4 regions of the Psychromicrobium lacuslunae genome follow, and region 3 is predicted to be linked to each of the others. Evidence: riboswitches for the same ligand, from Rfam matches in the RefSeq annotation. Region 3 holds a riboswitch; each other region holds the start of a gene.
What was found. A riboswitch is a leader RNA that binds a small molecule or an ion and turns the genes downstream of it on or off. The one in region 3 is predicted to bind thiamine pyrophosphate.
Positions count from the first base shown of each region.

Region 1: another riboswitch for thiamine pyrophosphate. It lies ahead of thiC (phosphomethylpyrimidine synthase ThiC); the one in region 3 lies ahead of thiM (hydroxyethylthiazole kinase).
Region 2: another riboswitch for thiamine pyrophosphate. It lies ahead of thiO (glycine oxidase ThiO); the one in region 3 lies ahead of thiM (hydroxyethylthiazole kinase).
Region 4: another riboswitch for thiamine pyrophosphate. It lies ahead of UM93_RS11850 (ECF transporter S component); the one in region 3 lies ahead of thiM (hydroxyethylthiazole kinase).

Region 1 is NZ_CP011005.1:1,333,375-1,338,617, forward strand. It holds gene rimM (ribosome maturation factor RimM) at 1-454, opposite strand, end outside; gene UM93_RS06255 (RNA-binding protein) at 606-848, opposite strand; gene rpsP (30S ribosomal protein S16) at 850-1,275, opposite strand; gene UM93_RS06265 (hypothetical protein) at 1,473-1,901, opposite strand; gene UM93_RS06270 (VOC family protein) at 1,920-2,795, opposite strand; TPP riboswitch at 2,880-2,989, shown strand; gene thiC (phosphomethylpyrimidine synthase ThiC) at 2,988-4,775, shown strand; gene UM93_RS06280 (GNAT family N-acetyltransferase) at 4,803-5,243, opposite strand, start outside.
Region 2 is NZ_CP011005.1:1,827,348-1,832,590, forward strand. It holds gene UM93_RS08475 (hypothetical protein) at 1-117, shown strand, start outside; gene UM93_RS08480 (thiazole synthase) at 114-884, opposite strand; gene thiS (sulfur carrier protein ThiS) at 887-1,123, opposite strand; gene thiO (glycine oxidase ThiO) at 1,120-2,268, opposite strand; TPP riboswitch at 2,262-2,377, opposite strand; gene thiE (thiamine phosphate synthase) at 2,498-3,184, shown strand; gene UM93_RS08500 (ferritin-like fold-containing protein) at 3,205-3,822, opposite strand; gene UM93_RS08505 (RNB domain-containing ribonuclease) at 3,924-5,243, shown strand, end outside.
Region 3 is NZ_CP011005.1:2,743,742-2,748,984, forward strand. It holds gene UM93_RS12855 (flavin monoamine oxidase family protein) at 1-1,009, opposite strand, end outside; gene UM93_RS12860 (TetR/AcrR family transcriptional regulator) at 1,230-1,928, shown strand; gene UM93_RS12865 (VOC family protein) at 1,957-2,376, shown strand; TPP riboswitch at 2,557-2,647, shown strand; gene thiM (hydroxyethylthiazole kinase) at 2,642-3,463, shown strand; gene thiE (thiamine phosphate synthase) at 3,460-4,113, shown strand; gene UM93_RS12880 (bifunctional hydroxymethylpyrimidine kinase/phosphomethylpyrimidine kinase) at 4,110-5,243, shown strand, end outside.
Region 4 is NZ_CP011005.1:2,508,727-2,513,969, reverse strand. It holds gene UM93_RS11865 (DUF11 domain-containing protein) at 1-1,414, shown strand, start outside; gene UM93_RS11860 (hypothetical protein) at 1,421-1,930, shown strand; gene UM93_RS11855 (DUF4235 domain-containing protein) at 1,940-2,200, shown strand; TPP riboswitch at 2,325-2,436, shown strand; gene UM93_RS11850 (ECF transporter S component) at 2,475-3,089, shown strand; gene UM93_RS11845 (ABC transporter ATP-binding protein) at 3,092-4,615, shown strand; gene UM93_RS11840 (energy-coupling factor transporter transmembrane component T family protein) at 4,612-5,243, shown strand, end outside.

The DNA of each region.
Region 1 (5,243 bases), 1.4 Mb from region 3:
CTTGCTCAGGGTCCACCTCCGGCACTATTTCATCGACGAAAGGAACCAGCACTTCCTCACCGTCATCGGTGGTCACCACAAGCAGGTCTTGCACCGGCATCACCCGCAACGCGCTCACCACGCCGATTTTGCGGCCGGCCAGCCGAACCTCGAGCCCCACCAGCTCGTGTTCGTACCACCCCTCTTCGGTCTCATCCTCAACGTCTGCGGTTTCGATGAAGAGTTTGGTACCGCGCAGTTCCTCGGCTCGATTTCGATCAGGCACCTCGGCAAAGCCGAGCAGCAAGGTGTCCTTGTTCCAGCGAGCCTGGTTGACTGTCAATTCGCCGTGTTCCTGAGTGTTGAAAATGACCCCGCGGACAAACCGCTCCTCCGGTGCATCGGTAAACAGTTCCACCGTCACCTCGCCGCGTATCCCATGTGGTTTACCGATCCGGGCTACTTGAACCTGCATACTTCTCCTGATCTAAGTTCAGCGACTCTCAACTCAACGATGAGGTTCTTAAAAAGAGAGGGCTCCGGCTAATGCCGGAGCCACAATCTTAGCGTGTTGCTCAGAAACCACCGATGCTGCGCAATGACTCACGCGGCTCGGGTTTCCGAACCTAGCGACGCCGGTCAGTATCGACGACGTCCACCCGGACCTGATCGCCACCGGCGAGGGCACCGATCACAGTCCGCAGAGCTCGCGCGGTGCGGCCTTGACGGCCAATCACCCGACCCAAATCCTCTGGATGAACCCGGACTTCTAGGGTCTCGCCGCGACGGTTATTCCGCAGCGCGACCTGCACGTCATCGGGGCTATCCACGATGCCGCGAACTAGATGCTCCAGAGCCTCAGCCAACAATTTACTCAGCCTCGGTGGTCTCTGCCGGAGCCTCAGCGGCTTCTTCGGCCGGAGCCTCTTCAGCCTTCTTCTTCGAGGTGATAGCTTCCTTCACGATCACCGAAGACTTCTCCGGTGCTACGAAAGCTTCTTTAGCGGTCTTGGTCTTCAAGCGGCCTTCCTGGCCGGTGAGTCCCTTGAACTTCTGCCAGTCACCGGTGATCTTGAGGATCGCGGCAACCTGCTCGGTGGGCTGAGCACCCACTGAAAGCCAGTACTGAGCCCGCTCCGAGTCGACCTCGATGAACGAGGGCTCTTCGGTGGGGTGGTACTTACCGATTTCTTCGATCGCACGGCCATCACGCTTGGTGCGTGAGTCGGCGACAACAATGCGGTAATACGGTGCGCGCATCTTACCGAAGCGCTTAAGGCGAATCTTTACGGCCACTTTTGTGGTCACTCCTGTTTCTGAAACGGGTCGAATCCTTGATCACGCTCCCGTGGGGCGGGCCGATTCCAAAGGATTCTGAAAGGACACAATGCGCGCACGGAGAGAGGGGCCGTGCGGATCGAGTACCTGATTATTATGCCAGATCCTTGATCTTCAGGCGAACCCGCCGCGCTACTTTCCGGTTTGCGCTCGGTTTAGGCATTCAGGAAGTACAAAGCCAACCTGGAGTCCTCATCCGCTGCAGCAATTTTGGCGGCAAAACTGGCCACTTGCTTGACCAGTCGATCGGCGGTCTGTCGGGGTTCTTCAAACTCCTCGGAGTCCGCCCATTCGGTGATCAACTCGTCGAGGCCTTCTGGGTCTTCCAAGTTGAGCAGTTCGGCGAAGACCTCGGTAACCGCATCGGGAACCACTAATAACTGATCCAGATCAACGTCGACCATGCCGAGTTCGGGTTTAACTCCGGTGGCATGTACTTTCTTCGCCGCCAACTCCGCGAGAATCTCAAGCTCCAGATCTGTCACGTCGCCAAAGTCAATGAGTTCAGCAGGCTGTGCCCCTTGAGATCTGGCATAATTACTGGCCTGTCGGTGATCTGCGATGAAAAGTTGATTTGTGGACATCCCGGCCTTCTTTCGACTCTAAGCGACTGTGTCCAGAGTAACCCGGATCCGGTTCAGCCAGGGGTCTTCAAAACGCAATTCGACTCCCGTGTTAGCGGTGGCAACGCCGTGGTCTTTCAACCTCTGCTCAAGGGCGCCCAAATCATCGGCGGTCGGCAATGAGATCCGTACCTCGGCCAGGCCAAGAGTGTCCTTCCGCGGCCCGGCTCCCCGAGAGTTCCAGACGTTCATGGCCATATGGTGGTGATAGCGGCCAGCGGAGACGAAGAGCGCTTGGTCATGCCAGCCGGCTGTCCTTTCGAAGCCCATCGTGTGCACATAGAAATCTTCTGCTCTCGCAACGTCGCCAACTTGCAGATGGACGTGCCCGACGGCGGCAGCGGCCTCCCCTTGGCCTTGCACCGCTGCCTCACTCAAATTCTCACTCAGAAAATGTTGCGGACTGAGTGGATTACTCGCCATCTGCACGGTATCGCCATCCCAGTTCCAGGTGTCCCGGGGACGGTCAAAGTACAGCTCAATACCGTTACCTTCTGGGTCATTGAAGTAGAAAGCCTCACTCACCAGATGATCTGCGCTGCCCACAAAAAGGCTTGGATCGAACTGGGCGGCGCTAGCTAGCGTCGCTGCCAGTGCTGCCCGATCCTCAAAAAGCAGCGCAGTGTGGAATAGCCCGGCTTCTCCCCTACCGGGCAACTGAAGATCATGCGCGTCGCTGAGCTTGACCAGTGAGGTGCTCCCCCGACCGAGCTCCACCCCTTGGGCACCCTCGTTGAGGACTTGCAAGCCCAATGCCCGCTGGTAATAGTCGGTCATTGCAGCCAGATTCTGCACCTTAAGGGTGACGGTTTGCATGGCCAGTCCGGCCGAGAGCAGGTCTTGATCAGTAGTCATACTCGATTCAATTAGTTGAAGCTTCAATTTATTCCTGACCACTCCGCGTCCCACACCTTCCCCAAGGTTTATCTGCTAGCCTCTTGCTATCCACACGGGTGCCCTTGGCAAAGGGCTGAGATCGGGCTGTTCCGCCTGCGACCGTTCGAACCTGTCCGGGTCATTCCGGCGAAGGAAGTAGGAAGTACTGCTATGTCTGCAGATCTATCCGAGCATCACACTGCCCAAAATCACCCCTCCCATACCTTGGATCACCTGGAGGAGGGCGAATTACGGGTACCGGTCACCAGAATCGCCTTGGACGATTCACCCGAAGGGGCGAATCCAGACTTCGTGACCTATCGAACCGCTGGCCCGGGCAGCGATCCGATCCGCGGCCTACCACCACTGCGCGCCGACTGGGTCTCCGGGCGTGGTGACGTCGAAACTTATCAGGGTCGAGGCCGCGAGCTTTCCGACGATGGCCGCTCGGCGGTGCGGCGCGGGGCGGCCTCGGCCGAATGGCAAGGAGCCAAACCGGAACCCCGGCGCGCAGTTTACGGTCGGCGGATCACCCAGATGCACTACGCGAAGGCTGGAGTGATCACCCAGGAGATGCGTTTCGTCGCGCTACGTGAGGATTGCGATGTCGAACTGGTCCGTTCCGAAGTTGCCGCCGGCCGGGCCATTATCCCGAACAACATCAACCACCCGGAATCCGAACCAATGATTATTGGCAAGGCCTTCTTGGTCAAGATCAACGCCAATATCGGCAACTCGGCGGTGACCTCGTCAATTGCCGAGGAGGTCGACAAAATGCAGTGGGCCACCCGCTGGGGGGCCGATACCGTGATGGATCTTTCCACCGGCGACGATATTCACACCACCCGAGAGTGGATTATCCGCAACTCTCCGGTGCCGATCGGAACCGTACCGATTTACCAGGCCTTGGAAAAGGTCAACGGAGATGCCTCCGCGCTGAGTTGGGAAATTTTTCGGGACACCGTGATCGAGCAGTGCGAGCAGGGCGTGGACTATATGACCATCCATGCCGGGGTTTTGTTGCGTTACGTGCCGCTGACCGCGAACCGGGTCACCGGCATTGTCTCCCGTGGCGGCTCAATTATGGCGGGCTGGTGCCTGGCTCATCATCAGGAGAACTTCCTCTACACCCACTTTGACGAACTCTGTGAGATCTTCGCCCAGTACGACGTCGCTTTCTCGCTGGGCGATGGCTTGCGTCCAGGCGCCACCGCCGATGCGAACGATGCCGCCCAGTTCGCCGAGCTGGATACCTTGGCGGAATTGACCGCGAGAGCCTGGGAATTCGATGTCCAGGTGATGGTGGAAGGCCCCGGCCACATCCCCTTCCACCTGGTAAGAGAGAATGTGGAACGGCAGCAAGAGCTTTGCAAGGGTGCGCCGTTCTACACTCTGGGACCTTTGGTCACTGACATTGCCCCGGGGTATGACCACGTGACCTCGGCGATTGGGGCTACCGAGATTGCCCGCTACGGCACCGCCATGCTTTGCTACGTGACGCCCAAAGAGCACCTTGGCTTGCCGAATAAAGACGATGTGAAGACCGGCGTGGTCACCTACAAGATCGCTGCCCACGCCGCCGATCTGGCTAAGGGACACCCCGGGGCGCACTTACGAGATGACGCTCTGTCCAAGGCACGCTTCGAATTCCGCTGGAAGGATCAATTCTCGCTCTCGCTGGATCCGGCGACCGCCGAGGCGTTTCACGATGAGACGCTGCCCGCCGAGCCAGCGAAAACCGCTCACTTCTGTTCGATGTGCGGGCCGAAGTTCTGCTCAATGCGGATCTCCCAAGATATTCGCGCCGAGTTCGGTGGAGCTACCGAGCAGGCGACTCTGGTTGCCTCAATCGAGGAGATGCAGGCCGGCTTGAGGGCGAAATCGGCCGAGTTTATCGCCGCTGGGGCGGAAATCTATCAGCCACGGGAAAAAGATCCGATCGGTGCTCCTCAGAACTGAGGCAGCCGAGATTGAGCTTGGCTTGGGTTACAGCGCTGCCACCATCACCACGCGGGCACCTAGTGCATCCAGGCCAAGCTCAGTCTCACGCTGGCGTAGCGCCGCCAGCCCAGCCGAGAAGTCCTCCAGCGTCACGAAACCCGCGGTTGAGTAAAACGGGGCGTTGAACGAAACATCTCGAAAAGTGCATAAAGTCATCTCTTGATAGCCTGCACGCGCAGCCCAAGCCTTTGCCGTCTCCAGCAGAAAACGCCCAAGCCCTTGCCCAGCCGCCGGCGGCAACACCGAGAGCTGCTCCAGGTGCGCCTCGCCATCGATCTCCTCGATCCTGGCTAGGCCGAAGATTCTGCCATCAGCTTCGGCCACCAAAGTCTGTAATGAGGCTTGATATTCCTCAGGGCTGCTTGCCGCTGGCAGGCCGGGCATCTCCAGTAGTTCATCGGCAGCACGTTCAATATCGGGCAACGA
Region 2 (5,243 bases), 920 kb from region 3:
CCGTGGATCGCCTCACTGGTCGCCGCAATTCTGTTCTCCACGGTAGCCTCCCTGCTGCTCAGCCGGAACCGCAGCACCTTCGATACCGCTAGGTTAACGGCAATTTTGAAGCGCTAAAACTCCACCCTGCCCAGCATGCTCGAGGAAGCTAACGCTTGCTGACGACGAGGAATCCGCCCGGATAGCGCGGCTAACCGGCCCGCGATCACCGCGTGCCGGAACGCCGCCGCCATCCGGGCGGGATTCTCTGCCCGGGTGACTGCGCTCGCTAGCAAAACCGCGTCGCAACCTAATTCCATCGCTAAGCTGGCGTCCGAAGCGGTGCCAATTCCAGCGTCCAGGATCACCGGGATCGAGGCTCGCTCGGCGATCTGCGCAATATTATGCGGATTGAGAATGCCCAGTCCGCTGCCAATCGGCGAGCCGAGAGGCATCACCGCTGCCACCCCGAGGTCCTCTAACCGCCTCGCCAGCACCGGATCGTCATTGCTGTAAGCAAAGACCACAAAGCCTCGACGAACCAGCTCCTCCGCCGCCTCGAGCAGTTCCGGCGGATCGGGAAGCAAGCTGTCCTGGTCCGCAATAACCTCTAACTTGAGCCAATGAGTTTCTAGCGCCTCCCTGGCTAACTCAGCCGTCAGCACCGCCTCGCGAACCGTGAAACAACCGGCTGTGTTGGGCAGTGGCCGAATTGAATGCTCGGCCAGCAACTGAAAGAGCGAACTATCGGAACCGGCATGATGACGGCGTAACGCCACCGTGGTCAACTCGGTCCCGGAGGCGAGTAGGGCGTCGGTAAGTACTTGACGATTACTGGCACCGCCGGTGCCCATGATGAGCCGGGAACCCAGCGTGACGCCGTCAATCTGCAGAACATCTTCCATCGTTATCCTCCTTGTACCGCGGTCACCAGGTCCAACTCGTCGCTTTCATTGAGCTCCATTGCGGCCCAGCAACGACGCGGCACCAGCTCGCCATTGCGAGCCACCGCGATGCCGAGCCTGCCGCCGTCGCTTGGCTGGCCACTCTCAAATAAGCTCCGACCAGTGTGCAGCGCGACCAGCTCAAGCACTGTTGCGCCCGCCTCGAGTTCCTGCGCGCGGCGATTCACCATGATTTTCATCTGCCCGTTCCTCGATCCAGAAGGGGCGAACGCCGCCCGTCACCCTGTTTTTCCCTGAAGCGCTGCGGTCTAAAACCAAGCGGGGTCGCGGCCGGATCACCCGTCAATAACTGCAGCGATATTTCGGCGGCCAGCGGAGCAAGCAAAACTCCGTGCCGGAAGAATCCGGTGGCCAACAGCACCTGCTCAGACACCCGGCCCAGCAGCGGTGCATTATCCACGGTGGCTGGCCGAGCGCGCGCAGTCACCTCATTCAGCGCGAGCTCAGCAACCGCGGGGAGCAATGCTTGGGCGTCCCTCAGCAGAGCGTAGACAGCGCCCGCCGATGGCAGCGAGGAGGCGTCCTCGCGTTGGCTCGCGCCGATCACCAGGCTGCCGTCCTGACGCGGTACCAGGTACACCGAAGAGCCTCTTACCAGGGCACGAACGGTGTGACTAAGCAGCGGACTCAGCTCACCGGGCACCGAGAGTCGCAAGATATCTCCATGTACCGGCCGCAGCCGGGGCGCCAGTGAAGGGCCAAGCAATTCGGCGGCAGCCACCCCGTTGGCCACCACCACCTGCTCGGCCAGCACGCTCGAGCCATCCTCCAGATGCACCTTCCCCGGGCTCAACCGGAGCGCTCTGTGCCGCACTAAATCAAGCCCAGCGAGCAGCGCCATACAAAGTTTTCGCGGATCAACCTGGTGGTCGCCGGGCACGAAGTGCCCGCTCAACCCGGCCGCTAAAAATGGCTCCTGACTCCGGAGTTCCCGTGAGCTCACAGCTTGTGTTGGTACTCCCAGCTCGCTTTGCGCCGCCATTAACTCGACTAGGGCCCGCCGGTCCGCTGCGTCCACACCGAGCAGCAAGGTGCCTTGAGCGCAGTAACCAATATCGGCATCGAGCTGACTGGCGAAACCGGGCCAGAGCGCTGCAGAGCGCAACAGTTGCTCTTGCAACGCCTGCTCTTGGAAGTGGAACTCGGTCACCGGGGCCAGCATCCCGGCAGCCGCAAAACTGGCTCCGGAACCCGGGTCCGGATCAATAATGAGCACCGAATGTCCGGCTCGTTTTAGCCGCCAGGCAATGCTGAGGCCAATCACTCCGGCACCGATGACGGCGACGTCGACGACCCGGGCGCGAGCCACAGCTGGGACAGGCACAGTGTTTTCCTTCCCTACGCCGGTATGATCCGGATCAGGTATGACGGTCGGTGTGCTCGTTAGACACACCCTCTCAGCCCTTGGACGGCGGGCTCCCGCGGTGTCTTCAGTCTAACCGTCCGGCTTGCCGCTGCCCAGTTCCGCCCAGGTCCAGTTCCGCCCGGGCCCAGTTCGAGCGCAGTGCCAAAGCAACAAGGAATGCTGTCGGGCCAGCGGCTAGGCTGGTTGAGTGAACAGCCTTCTCGACGCCTCTCTATATTTGTGTACTGATGCCAGAACCGCTCGCGGCGACCTAGCCAGCTTCCTCGAGGAGGCTTATGCCGGCGGGGTGGACATTATTCAGCTCCGAGATAAGCAGATCGAGGCAGCCGCCGAGTTGGAGGCGCTTGAGGTGCTGCGGAGCGTTGCTGAGCGGCACGGCAAACTGTGGGCGGTTAATGACCGCGCGGATATTGCCTTACTTAGCACAGCTCCGGTGCTTCACCTTGGTCAGCAAGATCTGCCGGTTACCAGCATGCGCCAGCTGTTGCCTGAGGTGCTCGCCGGTTTATCTTGCCACAACCCCGCTCAGGTCGAACTCGCCCAGCACAGCCCAGTTGATTATTTCTGTGTCGGTCCGCTCTGGGCCACACCCACCAAACCCGGCCGGGACGCCGTCGGGCTGGAACTCGTTGAGTTCGCTGCCAGCCAGCACAGCGTCAAACCGTGGTTTGCGATTGGCGGCATCGATGAAACTAATATCCGTTCGGTGTTGGCCGCTGGTGCGAGCCGAGTGGTGGTGGTGCGCGCGATTACCGAGGCCAGTGATCCTCAGGCCGCTGCGGCCGAACTCAAGAGAGCAATCCGTGAAATCCATGAATTCCGTGAACTCGGTGAGAACCGTGAACTCGGTGAACTGGCGCCAGAGCAGAACTAAAATCAGCGCGGAACTGGTGATCAGGCGGTCAGCCCCAGCTGGCTCATCCGGCGAGAGTGCTGCTTGGTAAGGTCCGCCATAAGCTCTCCACGGAAACTGCTCTCTTCGGGCAGGAAGCCGCTTTCAATGCTGACGCGCTGAGCCTGGGTGAGCGCTTCGCCCACCAGCCTCCTCCCCCAAAGCGCCAGGCGGGAAGCTAGCCTGGGCTCATCATCAAGCATCTTACGCAGCCTGCCCTGCAATACCAGGGCCTCCCCTGGTGCCTGAATCTCGGCCACCAGATCACGGGTCGGAGTGTCCAGCAGCTGGCTGACCGCGGTGTAGAAGTCAGCGGAAATGGTATCGATGACATAGGCCTTCATAATCGACTCGTACCAATCAGCGGGTCGAGTGCGATCATGAAAAGAATCGATCGAGGCTTGAAAGGGCCGCATCACGCTCTCCGCCTCGTAGCCGAGGTCCGCCAGCCGGGCAACCACCAACTCGAAATGCTCAAACTCTAGCACCGCCATCCGGCCCAGTACTGCCCGGTCGTGCAGCGTGGGCGAGAACCTGGCGTCGGAGGACAGCCGCTCAAAGGCGGAGAGCTCACCGTAAGCCATCACGCCGAGCAAGTCGAGCACAAAACGATCCGTCATGAAGGTAACTTTATGCCTAAGCTCCCAGTTGCCACCGATCATGAACTTCCATACTGGCCTGGAGTTGACCTCGCTTTCTTTGATCGAGATAGGCTGAGCTGGTGCCTCACTCTCAGATTGTTGTGCCAGACGATGACGTCCAGCTCAAAGCAGCCCTTGCCCAGTTACGAGTTGAATTCAAGCTCGAGGAGCAGTTCAGCGACGAGGTGATGGCTGAGCTGTCCAACAGCCTGCAGCACCATAAGCTGCCCGAACTCGATCTCAGTCAGCTGCCCTTCATCACCATCGACCCACCAGGGTCAATGGATTTGGACCAGGCAATGTATTTGGAACGCACCCCAAGCGGTTACCGGGTGCACTATGCCATCGCCGACGTTCCTTCTTTTGTGCCGCCCAATGGCGCCTTGGACGCCGAAACGCGCCGTCGCGGTCAAACTATTTACACCCCCGACGGCCGGATCCCGTTGCACCCGGCTGAAATGAGCGAAGCCGCCGCCAGCCTGCTGGCCGATCAATTACGGGGCGCCTTCGTCTGGCAGATCGAGCTGGATCAGCAGGGGCAGACCTCGGCGGTCGCTGTGCGCCGCGCTCAAATCAAGTCGATTGCCAGGCTTGACTACCAGCAAGCGCAGCAGGAACTAGAGGCTGGCACCAGTTCCGACTACTTGAGCACTCTGCAGCTACTCAAAGAAATCGGCCAGTACCGCATTGAACTGGAGCGGCAACGCGGCGGCGCCAGCCTGAATACTCCCCAGCAGGAAGTGGCACACGCCAACGGTGGTTACCAGTTGATCTTCAGGCCAGCGCTGGCAATAGAGGACTGGAACGCGCAAATCTCGCTGCTGACCGGGATGGCGGCGGCTCAGCTCATGCTCGACGGTAAAGTCGGCTTGTTACGCACCATGCCAGCTCCGGATCAGGCTGCCTTGGAAAAATTCCGAGCACAGGCGGTGGCGCTGGGGAAACCGTGGCCCGCCGGAATGGCCTATGGGGAGTTTTTACGTTCCCTCGATATCGCCGATCCGCGGCAGCTTGCGCTGATGCATGCCGCCACCTCGCTTTTCCGCGGAGCCGCGTACACCTCCTTCGACGGGACGTTACCCGAACACACCGTCCAGGCAGCGGTTGCTGCCAGCTATGCGCACACCACTGCTCCCTTGAGGCGTTTAGTCGATCGTTTCGTGCTGACCACCTGTGCCGCGTTGAGCGCCGGTGAGCCGGTGCCGGACTGGGTGCGGGAAGCGCTCCCCCGGTTGCCGGAGTTGATGAGCGCCTCCGATCAGCTGGCCGGGCAAGTTGAGCGAGCGGCTTTGGATATCGTGGAAGCTGCGTTGCTCAGCTCGCATCTTGGCGAAGAATTCGACGCTGTGGTGGTAGCGGGTCCGCGAAAAACCGCCGGACGAGCCGAAGCGGCCAACGGC
Region 3 (5,243 bases):
GAGTGCCTCGCGGATCCTCATAGTTGGTGTTGTCGTACACTTCCTGCACTAATTCTGCGGCACCAAAACCGGTACCGGACAGCCCGTCGGCACGCCAGAACGGGGTGTCGTAGACAGCATGGACCTTGATCACCAGGCCGAGCGACTGATGCTGGTGCATCTGATGCTGGCGACGCGGCAACGGCGGATTGAAGGAAACCCGGGAATAGAGATTCGGCGGCACTGCCATCACTACCCGACGCGCCTCAACGCTCACGCCCTCGGCCTCCACCCGCACCGAGTCCTGCTGCCAGCTGATAGTGCGCACCGGAGCGTTGAGTATTACGTCCTCAGCTAGCTCGGCCGCCATTAACTCGGAGACCTGCTGCATGCCACCCACCACTCGCTTATCCAGAATGAAAGCGTCATCCACCAGGTTGCTGAACGAACCAGCGGAGGCCGACATCAGCACGGCTTGTAGAACAGAGAAGGCGTGCGCTGGCTTGGTCAACATGCCGCCGGCGATGAACAGACCGATGCAGTTACAGGCCTCTTCATCATCCGACTGCTGACGCAACCAGTGGTGAAAGGAAATCGTGTCGAGCTCACGGGCCCTGGGGTGCGCCCAGGGCTCCTCGGCGCCAATCTCGGCGGCCAGTTCATCCAACAGCACGGTGAGCTTCTCCATCTCGGCTGCGGTATGCGCCGAGACCGGGAACAATTCGCCGGTATAACGGGTGCGCTGCCCCTCGGCCGAGAGATAGACCGACTCACCCTCGCGATAGCGGCTAAACGTCTGCAGGCCGAGTTCTTCGAGTAGGCCGAGCAACGCGGTCTGATCAGGCGAAACCCACTGTCCGCCGATTTCGAGGGTGGCACCGTCGATCTGATTCGTCCAGGTTCGACCTCCCACCCGGTCCCTCGCCTCTAACACCACGACGCTCAGACCGGACTGGCGCAGCTTACGAGCGGCGCTCAGACCCGAGGGTCCGGCTCCGACAATGACGACATCTCTGCTCAATACGCTCATGACTCCCCTTGCAACTCTGCTCTCGGTAGCTAGTGCCCACTACCCGTATTACCGCCACAGCTAGCGACTACAGCTAGCTGCCTATAGTTAGGCGCCTGCCATTAGGCGTTGACAATTAAATGAATATAATTCATTTAATTGTAGCTTACGTCACATTTGGCAAAAAGGACAGCCTGCTATCGGATGAGATAATCGATTCTTGACTTCTGGAGGAAATAACATGGCGAGTGACCCGGCAGGGCGGCAGAGCGAGGTCCGCCGAAAGGCCGGTCGACCGACTAAGGCGGTGCTTGAGCTTGGCCGGATCACTCAGACCGCGCTCAAGCTGGTCCGTCAGGAGGGCTACCAGGGTCTCACCATGTCGGCGCTTGCCAAACGTCTCAATGTGGCGCCCTCAGCGCTCTACAACCACGTGCGCTCAAAACAGGAGCTGCTGATCCTGATCCAGGATCACCTGATGTCCTTGGTTGAGGTAGCCTGTTTCGACAGCAAGCCCTGGGATGAAGCCATTCAAGACTGGGCTCGGTCGTATCGCGACGTCTTCGCCCACCACACTCCGCTGATTCCATTGATAGCGGTCCAGCCGATTACCAACTCCCCGCAGACGTTGAGGATCTATGAAGCAGTGGCGCGGGGCTTTCAGCGCGCGGGCTGGCCTGAGGATGAGATCGTGAATGCCATTGTCGCGCTGGAATCCTTTATCTTCGGCTCGGCCTTGGACGTCACCGCCCCGGAGAATATTTTTGATGTCGGCGAGCTGCAGGCGGAGGCACCGGTGATTAGCCGTGCGGTGGCCAGCAGGGAAACTCGCTTTGGTCGCTACACCGCGGCCCCCGCTTTCGAACTGGGCCTGGCAGCAATCATCCAAGGCTTGCGCTGGCAGCTATCGACCTTGTCGGAGGGCCGCAGTACGATCTGAGTAACCATTCACACATTGGAGGATTCAGATGGCCACTCGACTCAACCCTTACATCAGCTTCAACGGCAAAGCGAAGGAGGCAATGGAGTTTTACCAGTCTGTACTTGGCGGCGAACTGACCTCCAGCACCTTCGGCGAATTCCAGGCACCGGTGGAGCCAGCAGAACTCGATTTGATTATGCATTCCCAACTGGAAACCCCTAGCGGCTTCACCCTGATGGCCTCGGACACTCCGGCGCATATGGGTGAACTCAAGGAGGGCAATAACTTCTCAGTCTCGCTCAGTGGCGACGACGATGCCGAGCTACGCGGTTACTGGGACAAGCTCACCGAGGGCGGCACCGTCTCAATGCCGCTGGAGAAGGCCCCCTGGGGTGACTCCTTTGGCATGCTCACCGATAAATTCGGTATCGACTGGCTGGTCAATATCACCGGCGCTGCTGAATAACAGGCAATAACTAGCGGAAGCGGAGAGCCGCGGCCACTCACCGCGCGGGTCGGTTTGAACACCACTTCGGTGCTCGGGCCGGCCCTTCGCTATTAACACCTAGCAGCACCCCCCAGCAGCACCCCCCCAGCAGCACCCCCCAGCAGCTCTGTTGGTAGCCGGTGCGCTATCGTGGTGTTAACACGTGACACGGGGTGCCCCGAAGGCTGAGAACACACCCGTCGAACCTGATCTAGTTCGTACTAGCGAAGGGATGTCGCGCACCATGCGCACGCCAGAACAACTCCTCAGCTTCAGCCAGTCTGCCCTGCTTGAACTGCGCGAACGCTCTCCCCTGGTGCAATGCATCACCAATACCGTAGTGACCAACTTCACCGCTAATGTGCTGTTGGCGCTGGGGGCAGCGCCCGCCATGGTTGACATTCCGAAGGAGGCTGGCTCTTTCGCGGAGCTTGCCTCCGGCCTGCTGATCAATCTCGGCACCCCGCATGCCGAACAGCGTGAGGCAATGCTTGAAGCGGTTTCGGGCGCTAACCGCGCGGACAGCCCTTGGCTGCTCGATCCGGTGGCGGTTGGCTCGTTGCCAGTCCGGACGGCACTTGCGCAACAACTCCGCGGGCTACGCCCTAGCGTGATTCGCGGCAATGCCTCCGAAATCATTGCGCTGGCCGGGAGCGGCAGGGGCGGGCGAGGCGTGGACGCTGCCGACGAGGTGGCGGCTGCACAAGAGTCAGCTATCACTCTAGCTGCTGCAGGGAGTGTAGTTGCGGTCTCCGGCCCGACAGATTTAATCCTTGACCAGCAGCAGCGGGTGCTCAGCTCCAACGGAACGCCAATACTGACCAGAATCACCGGCGGAGGATGCGCGCTAGGGGCGGTGATGGCGGCTTTCGCCGGATTGAGCAACGATCGGCTGGCCAGTACTGTCGCTGCCGTCTCGGTCTACACCGTGGCCGCCGAGATCGCTAGCAGTAACAGCCAAGGACCGGGCAGTTTCGCCCCCGCCTTCCTGGACAGCCTGGCCTCTATCGGTCCCGATGACCTGGCCGCCCGTGCCAAACTGACGGTTGTGCAGGTCGGCCAATGACCCTTGATCTTTCTATCTATCTGGTCACCGATTCGAAACAGGCTGCAGCACAGGGACGCCCACTCGCTGAGATAGTGCATCAAGCGGTGGCCGGCGGAGTAACCATTGTGCAAATCCGTGAAAAGGACGCCCCGGCGGCAGCTTTTCTCAAAACCGTGGGCGAGGTGGCAGCAGTCTTACCGAGCCACGTTCCACTGCTAATCAATGACCGAATCGACATCTTCCTGGCGGCTCGGGAATCGGGCATTAAGGTCGACGGCGTGCACCTTGGGCAGGCTGATCTGCCAGTCTCACTGGCTCGGAAGATCCTGGGCCCCGAGGCGGTCATCGGTTTGAGCGCCGGCACCGTTGAAGAACTGCGGTCGGCCGCCCAAGAACCAGGGCGCGTCGATTACATTGGCATCGGAGCCCTGCATCCAACTTCCACAAAGCTCGATGCCCCACCGGCACTGAGCCTGGCAGGCTTCAGCGCACTGTTGGAGTTCTGCACTCTCCCGGCGGTGGCCATCGGCGGCGTAAGGGTCGAAGATCTGCCCGGTCTCCGTCAGGCCGGGGCAGCCGGGGCAGCGGTGGTTTCCGCCATCTGTTCGGCGGCGGACCCCCAGCTCGCCGCCCGTCAACTCTCAATCGCCTGGCGAGGAAAAGCATGAGCAGTCAAATACTAGACACCTCAACCACCGAGATTCCCCGGGTACTCAGCATCGCCGGCACCGATCCAAGTGGTGGCGCAGGAATCCAAGCCGACCTGAAGAGCATTGCCGCGCAAGGCGGCTATGGCATGGCCGCGGTGACGGCCTTGGTAGCGCAGAACACTCAAGGGGTGCGCTCGGTACACCTTCCGCCGGTCGAATTCCTCGCCGAACAGCTCAACGCAGTCAGCGATGATGTGCAGATCGACGCGGTCAAAATCGGCATGCTGGCCAATCAACAGGTGATTGCGGTGGTCGCTAAATGGCTTGAGCAACAACGACCGCCGATTGTGGTGATCGACCCGGTGATGGTGGCCACCAGTGGTGATCGGCTGTTGGATGCCGAGGCCGAAGATGCGCTCCGGAAGTTGCTGAGGTACGCCGATCTGGTCACCCCAAATCTGCCCGAGCTTGCCATCCTCAGCGACTCGGCCCAGGCCACCGACTGGGCCGAAGCACTTGAGCAAGCAACCAAGCTATCGCTCAAGTTTCAGGTCGCCGTGTTGGCCAAAGGCGGACACCTCGATGGGGACCTTGCCCCAGACGCACTGGTTGAGGGAACCACGATCAGTCATTTCCCGGGCCGCCGGGTACAAACCAGCAATACCCACGGCACCGGCTGCTCGCTTTCCTCAGCCTTGGCGACCCGTCGCGCGGCCGGTGAGACCTGGCCGGAAGCGGTGCGGCAAGCCAAACGCTGGCTGACCGAGAGTATCCAGCACGGCGCAGACCTTCGAGTTGGCCAAGGTAGCGGTCCAGTCAGCCACTTTGCCGGACTCTGGCAGCGCGGCGGCCTGGAAACCGCACCGACCGCCGCTGAGCTAGAACAGGATTGGTGGCAGCGGATCGCCCCAGTCCGCGCCGATATTGATGCGCTTCCTTTTATCGATGGCCTTGCCAGTGGCACTCTAGAGGACTCGGCGTTCCGCTGGTACTTAGCCCAAGACGCACTTTATCTACGCGATTACTCTCGGGCTTTGGCTGAAGCGAGCCGGCTAGCCCCGACCACCCGAGAACAGGCATTCTGGGCAAATAGTGCGCACGGCGCGATTGTTACCGAACTTGAGCTCCATGAAAGTTGGATTCCGGCC
Region 4 (5,243 bases), 240 kb from region 3:
GGTCACGATCAATGGCATTGCACTCACGGACAAGATGCAACTGGAAAATCTGGATTGCAAATCTACCGTGTTGGCTCCCGGCGAATCGATGAATTGTTCCGGGATCTATACGTTGACCCAGCAAGACATCAACAACGGTAGCGTCAAGAACGTCGCGGTAGTCAATGGCAATAAGCCAGATGGCTCGGCGGTTGCTGAGGCCACCGCCGGGGTCACGGTGCCGCTCGATCAGAAGCCCATGCTGGGCTTTGTAAAGCAGATCGCGGGCACCCACGACCTGAATAACGACGGCCAGCTGGCCACCGGGGACAGCATCGACTACAAATTCACCGTGCAGAACACCGGCAATGTGCCGGTCACCGCGGTGAGTGTTGCCGATGGCAAACTGACCGCGGCCGGGGTGCAGATCTCCTGCCCGAGCACCGAGCTCGCGCCCGGCGAGAGCGTTGACTGCACCGCGACATACTCGATCACCCAAGCTGATACTGATATCGGCGAGGTAGTGAATACCGCGCAAGCCACGGCGCAGCACGGCGAGACGAAGATCGATTCGGTGACCTCAACGGCAACCCAGCCGCTCACGGTGCGTGACGGCCTCAGCCTGGAGAAGAAGATCGGCCAGACCAAGGATCTGAACCGGAACGGAAAGCTCGACGCCGGGGACAGCATTGAGTACCTCTTCACCGTAAAGAACACCGGGACTCGCACGGTCACGGGCGTCGCCGTGAACGATCCACTGGTGAAGGTCAGCTGTGCTGCGGCAAGCTTGGCAGCGGGTGCTAGCACCGACTGCAGCGCGCTGTACACGGTCACTCAGGCCGATGTGGATGCCGGGGCGGTCAAGAACACTGCGACCGCTGGCGGCAAGACGCCGGACGGCAAACCGATTGTCAGCGATCCGGACTCGGTGACCAAGAATTTGGATCCGACGTCTAGCCTGCAGCTACTCAAGAAGGCCGGAGCGGTACAGGACGCCAATGGCAATGGCCGGAAAGATGCTGGAGACACCATTGTTTACAGCTTTACGCTGAGCAATACTGGCAACACCACGCTGCTCAAACTGAGTGTCACCGATCAGCTGCTCAGCAACGCTGGGGTCAAGCTGAACTGCACGGTGCCTCAGCTCGCACCGGGCAGCTCGGTGACCTGCACCTCGGATCCCTACCGGATCAGCGCCGCTGACGTGGCTGCCGGAGCCGTCTTCAATACCGCCACCGCGACCGGAAGCAGTAACGGCAAATCACCGGTTGTCTCGCCGCCGTCGAGCGTGAAGACCGCGCTGGACCCGAAGACCAAGCCGCTACCGAACACCGGTGTCGACAATATCTGGCTCTTCGGTGCAGGCGGAGCGGTGCTCTTGATCGGCATCCTGCTGGTGCTTTTCGCAGCACGCCGCCGGAAGAACAACTCCTAGGAGATTATGAAATACCGAGTTGGAAAAGACAGCATCCCGATGAGTAAGGGCGGTCTGCCTGGCGCTGGCGGCATCGCCAGCATTGCGGTGGCGACGCTGACGGTTCTCGGTTTGGCAGCTTGTACCCCAGGGGAGTCCAAGGACTCGAACTCCAGTAGTGCACCGAGCAGTTCGAGCGCCCAGGCCAGTCAAGGGCTGATCTCTCCGCAGTTGCCCGAGATTCCAGCGCTGGACGGTGCCAAAGGTATCCGGGCCAACACCACCTTGGCTCAGTGCTCCACCAAACCGGGCGCCGTTTCTGCGAGTGGCAAGGTGAAAAATTCGACGGCCGAAACCGCTGATCTGGTGGTCACCGTGGATTGGGTGACGGCGAGTTCGGATGTGATGGCGCGCGGCGTCGTGGTGCTCAAGGGCGTCCCAGCCGGTGAGAGTAAGGACTGGAAAGTCAACGCTCAGCTGTCCTATCAGCAGCCGGTCAATTGCATCTTGACCGCGCAAGCTGGAACTCTGAAGTAGGCTGAAGACATGAATCTGTTGTTCAAACTTTTGGCCGCGGGAATCAGCTTCGGCGCCGGCTTCGCCGCGAATAAGCTGGTGGACACGATCTGGACGAAAACCACCGGGAATGCGCCGCCCAAGGACGGCGAGAACCTGGAACATAGCCTGCGTTCCGCGCTGACCTTCGCGATCGTCTCAGCTACGGTCGCCGCGATCATCCAGACCCTGACCGGTCGAGGCGCGCAGCGCGCCATTGCCAAGTTCAATAAGTCCCGGGATCTGACCTAAGCAGCTCCTCACCCAGTCACCTCGTTCCACCGGCCGAGTGTGCAGATCTACATCTTATGACCCTGTTTTAAGATGTAGATCTGCACACTCGGTGTGGGTTAAGTCGGTGTAAACTTAGACAGCAAAGTTACGACAGGGGAGCGCCGCCGCGAGGTGGGCGCTGAGAGTGCGGATAACCGCAGACCCTCGAACCTGATCCGGTTAGTACCGGCGAAGGGAGTCGAGCGCTCTTCGGCGTGTGAAAGCCCGCCGCCCCTCCTGAAAAGGAGGAAGCATGACTAGTACAACCTCAACCCCAGTTAGCTACCGCTGGCGAGTAGTGGATATTGTGGTCGCCGCGGTGATTGCGGTCGCCGGTGGCGTCATTTTCTGGGCCTGGTCGGCTCTGGCCACCGGAATTAGTGTGCTTTCCGCCGGATACCCGCCGCTCAGCGCGCTCTGGTCCGGTGGCTGGTTCATCCCGGCGGTGCTCGGCGGGCTAGTGATCCGCAAACCTGGCGCGGCACTGTTCTGCGAAATGGTGGCCGCAACCGGCGAACTCATTGCCGGATCCCCCTATGGCGGCACAGTACTGCTTTCCGGCATCTTGCAAGGCCTGGGCGCCGAACTCGTCTTCGCTGCTTTCCGCTACCGTTCCTGGCGGCTTCCCGCCTCGGTGCTGGCCGGAGCGGCGGCTGGCCTCATGTGTGGCATTAACGACTGCTTCCTGCTCTGGGGCTGGAACATCGAATACACAGCTGATTTCAAAGCCGTCTACATCGTCTTCTGCATGATTTCTGGCGCCGTGATCGCTGGACTGCTCTCTTGGCTGGCTACTCGCGGACTCGCGCGCACCGGGGCGTTATCAAGCCTGGGAGCCAGGAACGCGCATCGGGAACCGATCGTCTGAGCGTGCCGGCAACCAGATCTGGCCCGGCGCGGATCACGGCGGAGAACTGGTCTTTCCGCCGCGCCGATCGTGCCGCAGCCGTGCTGCACGGACTTGACTTCAGTATTGCGCCCGGTGAACGGGTACTGCTGCTAGGCCCTTCCGGTTCGGGGAAGTCCACTCTGCTGCACGCCTTAGCGGGTGTGCTGGGAGACGGCGATGCTGAGGAAACCGGCACCCTGGCCCTGGACGGCACACATCCCAGGGCAAGCCGTGGCCGAGCCGGATTGATGCAGCAAGACCCGGAGACCCAGGTGATCTTGCCCCGGGTTGGTGACGATGTCGCTTTCGGCGCGGAGAACCTCTCGGTACCGCCCGAACAGATCTGGCCGCGGGTCAACGACGCGCTGCGCGCGGTCGGCCTCGATCTGCCGCTTGACCATCCGAGCAGTTCGCTTTCCGGTGGTCAAAAACAGCGGCTGGCGCTGGCCGGAATTCTGGCCATGCAACCCGGATTGGTTCTACTCGACGAGCCAACCGCCAACCTGGACCCCGAGGGCGTACTCGAGGTGCGCGACGCTGTTGCCAGCGCCTTGGCTGATCGCTCGGCCACCCTGATCGTGGTGGAACACCGGGTGGAGGTCTGGCGTGACCAGGTTGACCGAGTTCTGGTGCTAAATGCGCAGGGCGGTTTGGAAGCTGACGGCACTCCTAGGGAGGTGCTAGTAGCGAGGGGCGAAGCCTTGGCTGCGCAAGGTATCTGGCTGCCCGAGCATCTGCCAGAGCTGCCGCCGTTCAACTCGACACCCGGCCGGCAGCTGATGACTACCGAGTCCTTAGCAGTAGGTCGCAGAGCTGTTGCTGCCGCGCAGGGCTTGAACCTGGAAATACAGGCCGGTCAGGCGCTCGCAATTACCGGACCGAATGGCAGCGGTAAATCCACCCTGGCGCTCACCCTTGGCGGCTTGCTCAAGCCGATTTCCGGTGTGTTGAAGGCGGAGCCGGAACTCGCCGATGGCCTTGGCGCTCAGCCGAGGAGCTGGAAAGCCAAAGATCTGATTGCTCGGATTGGCAGTGTCTTCCAGGAACCGGAGCATCAGTTTGTTACCGGAAATGTGCGCGACGAGCTTGCCTTCGGCCTGCGACATCAAGGACGCCGCGGCACCGAAAAGGAGGGCGCCGAAAAGGAGTGGGCCGCTCGAGTCGATGAATTGCTTGAGGCCTTGGGCCTGGCTGACTTTGCCGAAGCGAATCCATTCACCCTCTCCGGCGGTCAAAAGCGCCGACTTTCGGTGGCCACCGTGATGGCGGCCAAGCCAAAGCTATTGATCCTCGATGAGCCCACCTTCGGACAGGACGCGCTGACCTGGGCGGCCCTCATCGAACTGCTCCGGACAGCGCTGCTCGAAGGCAGCGCGGTGGTTTCGGTAAGCCATGACGAGCAGTTCATTGAAGCGCTCAACAGCAGGCAACTACTGATGCCTGAACAACCCGAGTCAAGGCTTTCCGACCCTCGACTAACCTCTGAGAGGAGGCCTGGCCGGTGAACGGCGGCTGGTTGGCGGCGGCGAACCCGCTGAGCAAGCTGGTAGCGGTTTTTCTGCTCACCTTCTCGCTCGCTCTCTCGGTGGATTGGGTTTCCGGCAGTGTGGTGTTGCTTTGCTTGCTCGTGGTGTTCCCGCTGAGCGGCGTTTCCTGGTGGACTTTGCTGAAGCGGATCTGGCCGGTCCTGGTCGCGCTCACCCTGGCTGCCTGGGGCACTGCTTTGGCTTCGGCGGATTCTGGCCGAGTGTTGCTCGACTGGGGGTATCTCAGTGTTAGCGAGGGTTCCTTGGCTACCGGCATTGCGATTGGGGTTCGCGGTATAGCGATCGCCCTGCCTGCAGCACTCCTGGTGCTCAGCACCGATCCCAGCGACCTGGCTACCGCACTCGCGCAAAAATGGCGGCTTTCACCGCGATTTGTGATGGGCACCCTCGCGGCGATGCGGCTGATTGGCGTAATGGCCGAAGAGTGGCAGACGCTGAGTATGGCTCGCCGAGCTCGTGGGGTGGGGGCCAGTGGCTCGTTCCTGAGCAGGGCTAAAGCTAATCTTGGTCAAGCGATGGCGCTTTTGATCCAATCGGTGCGCCGTGCCACCCGGTTAGCCGTCACCATGGAAGCCCGCGGTTTCGG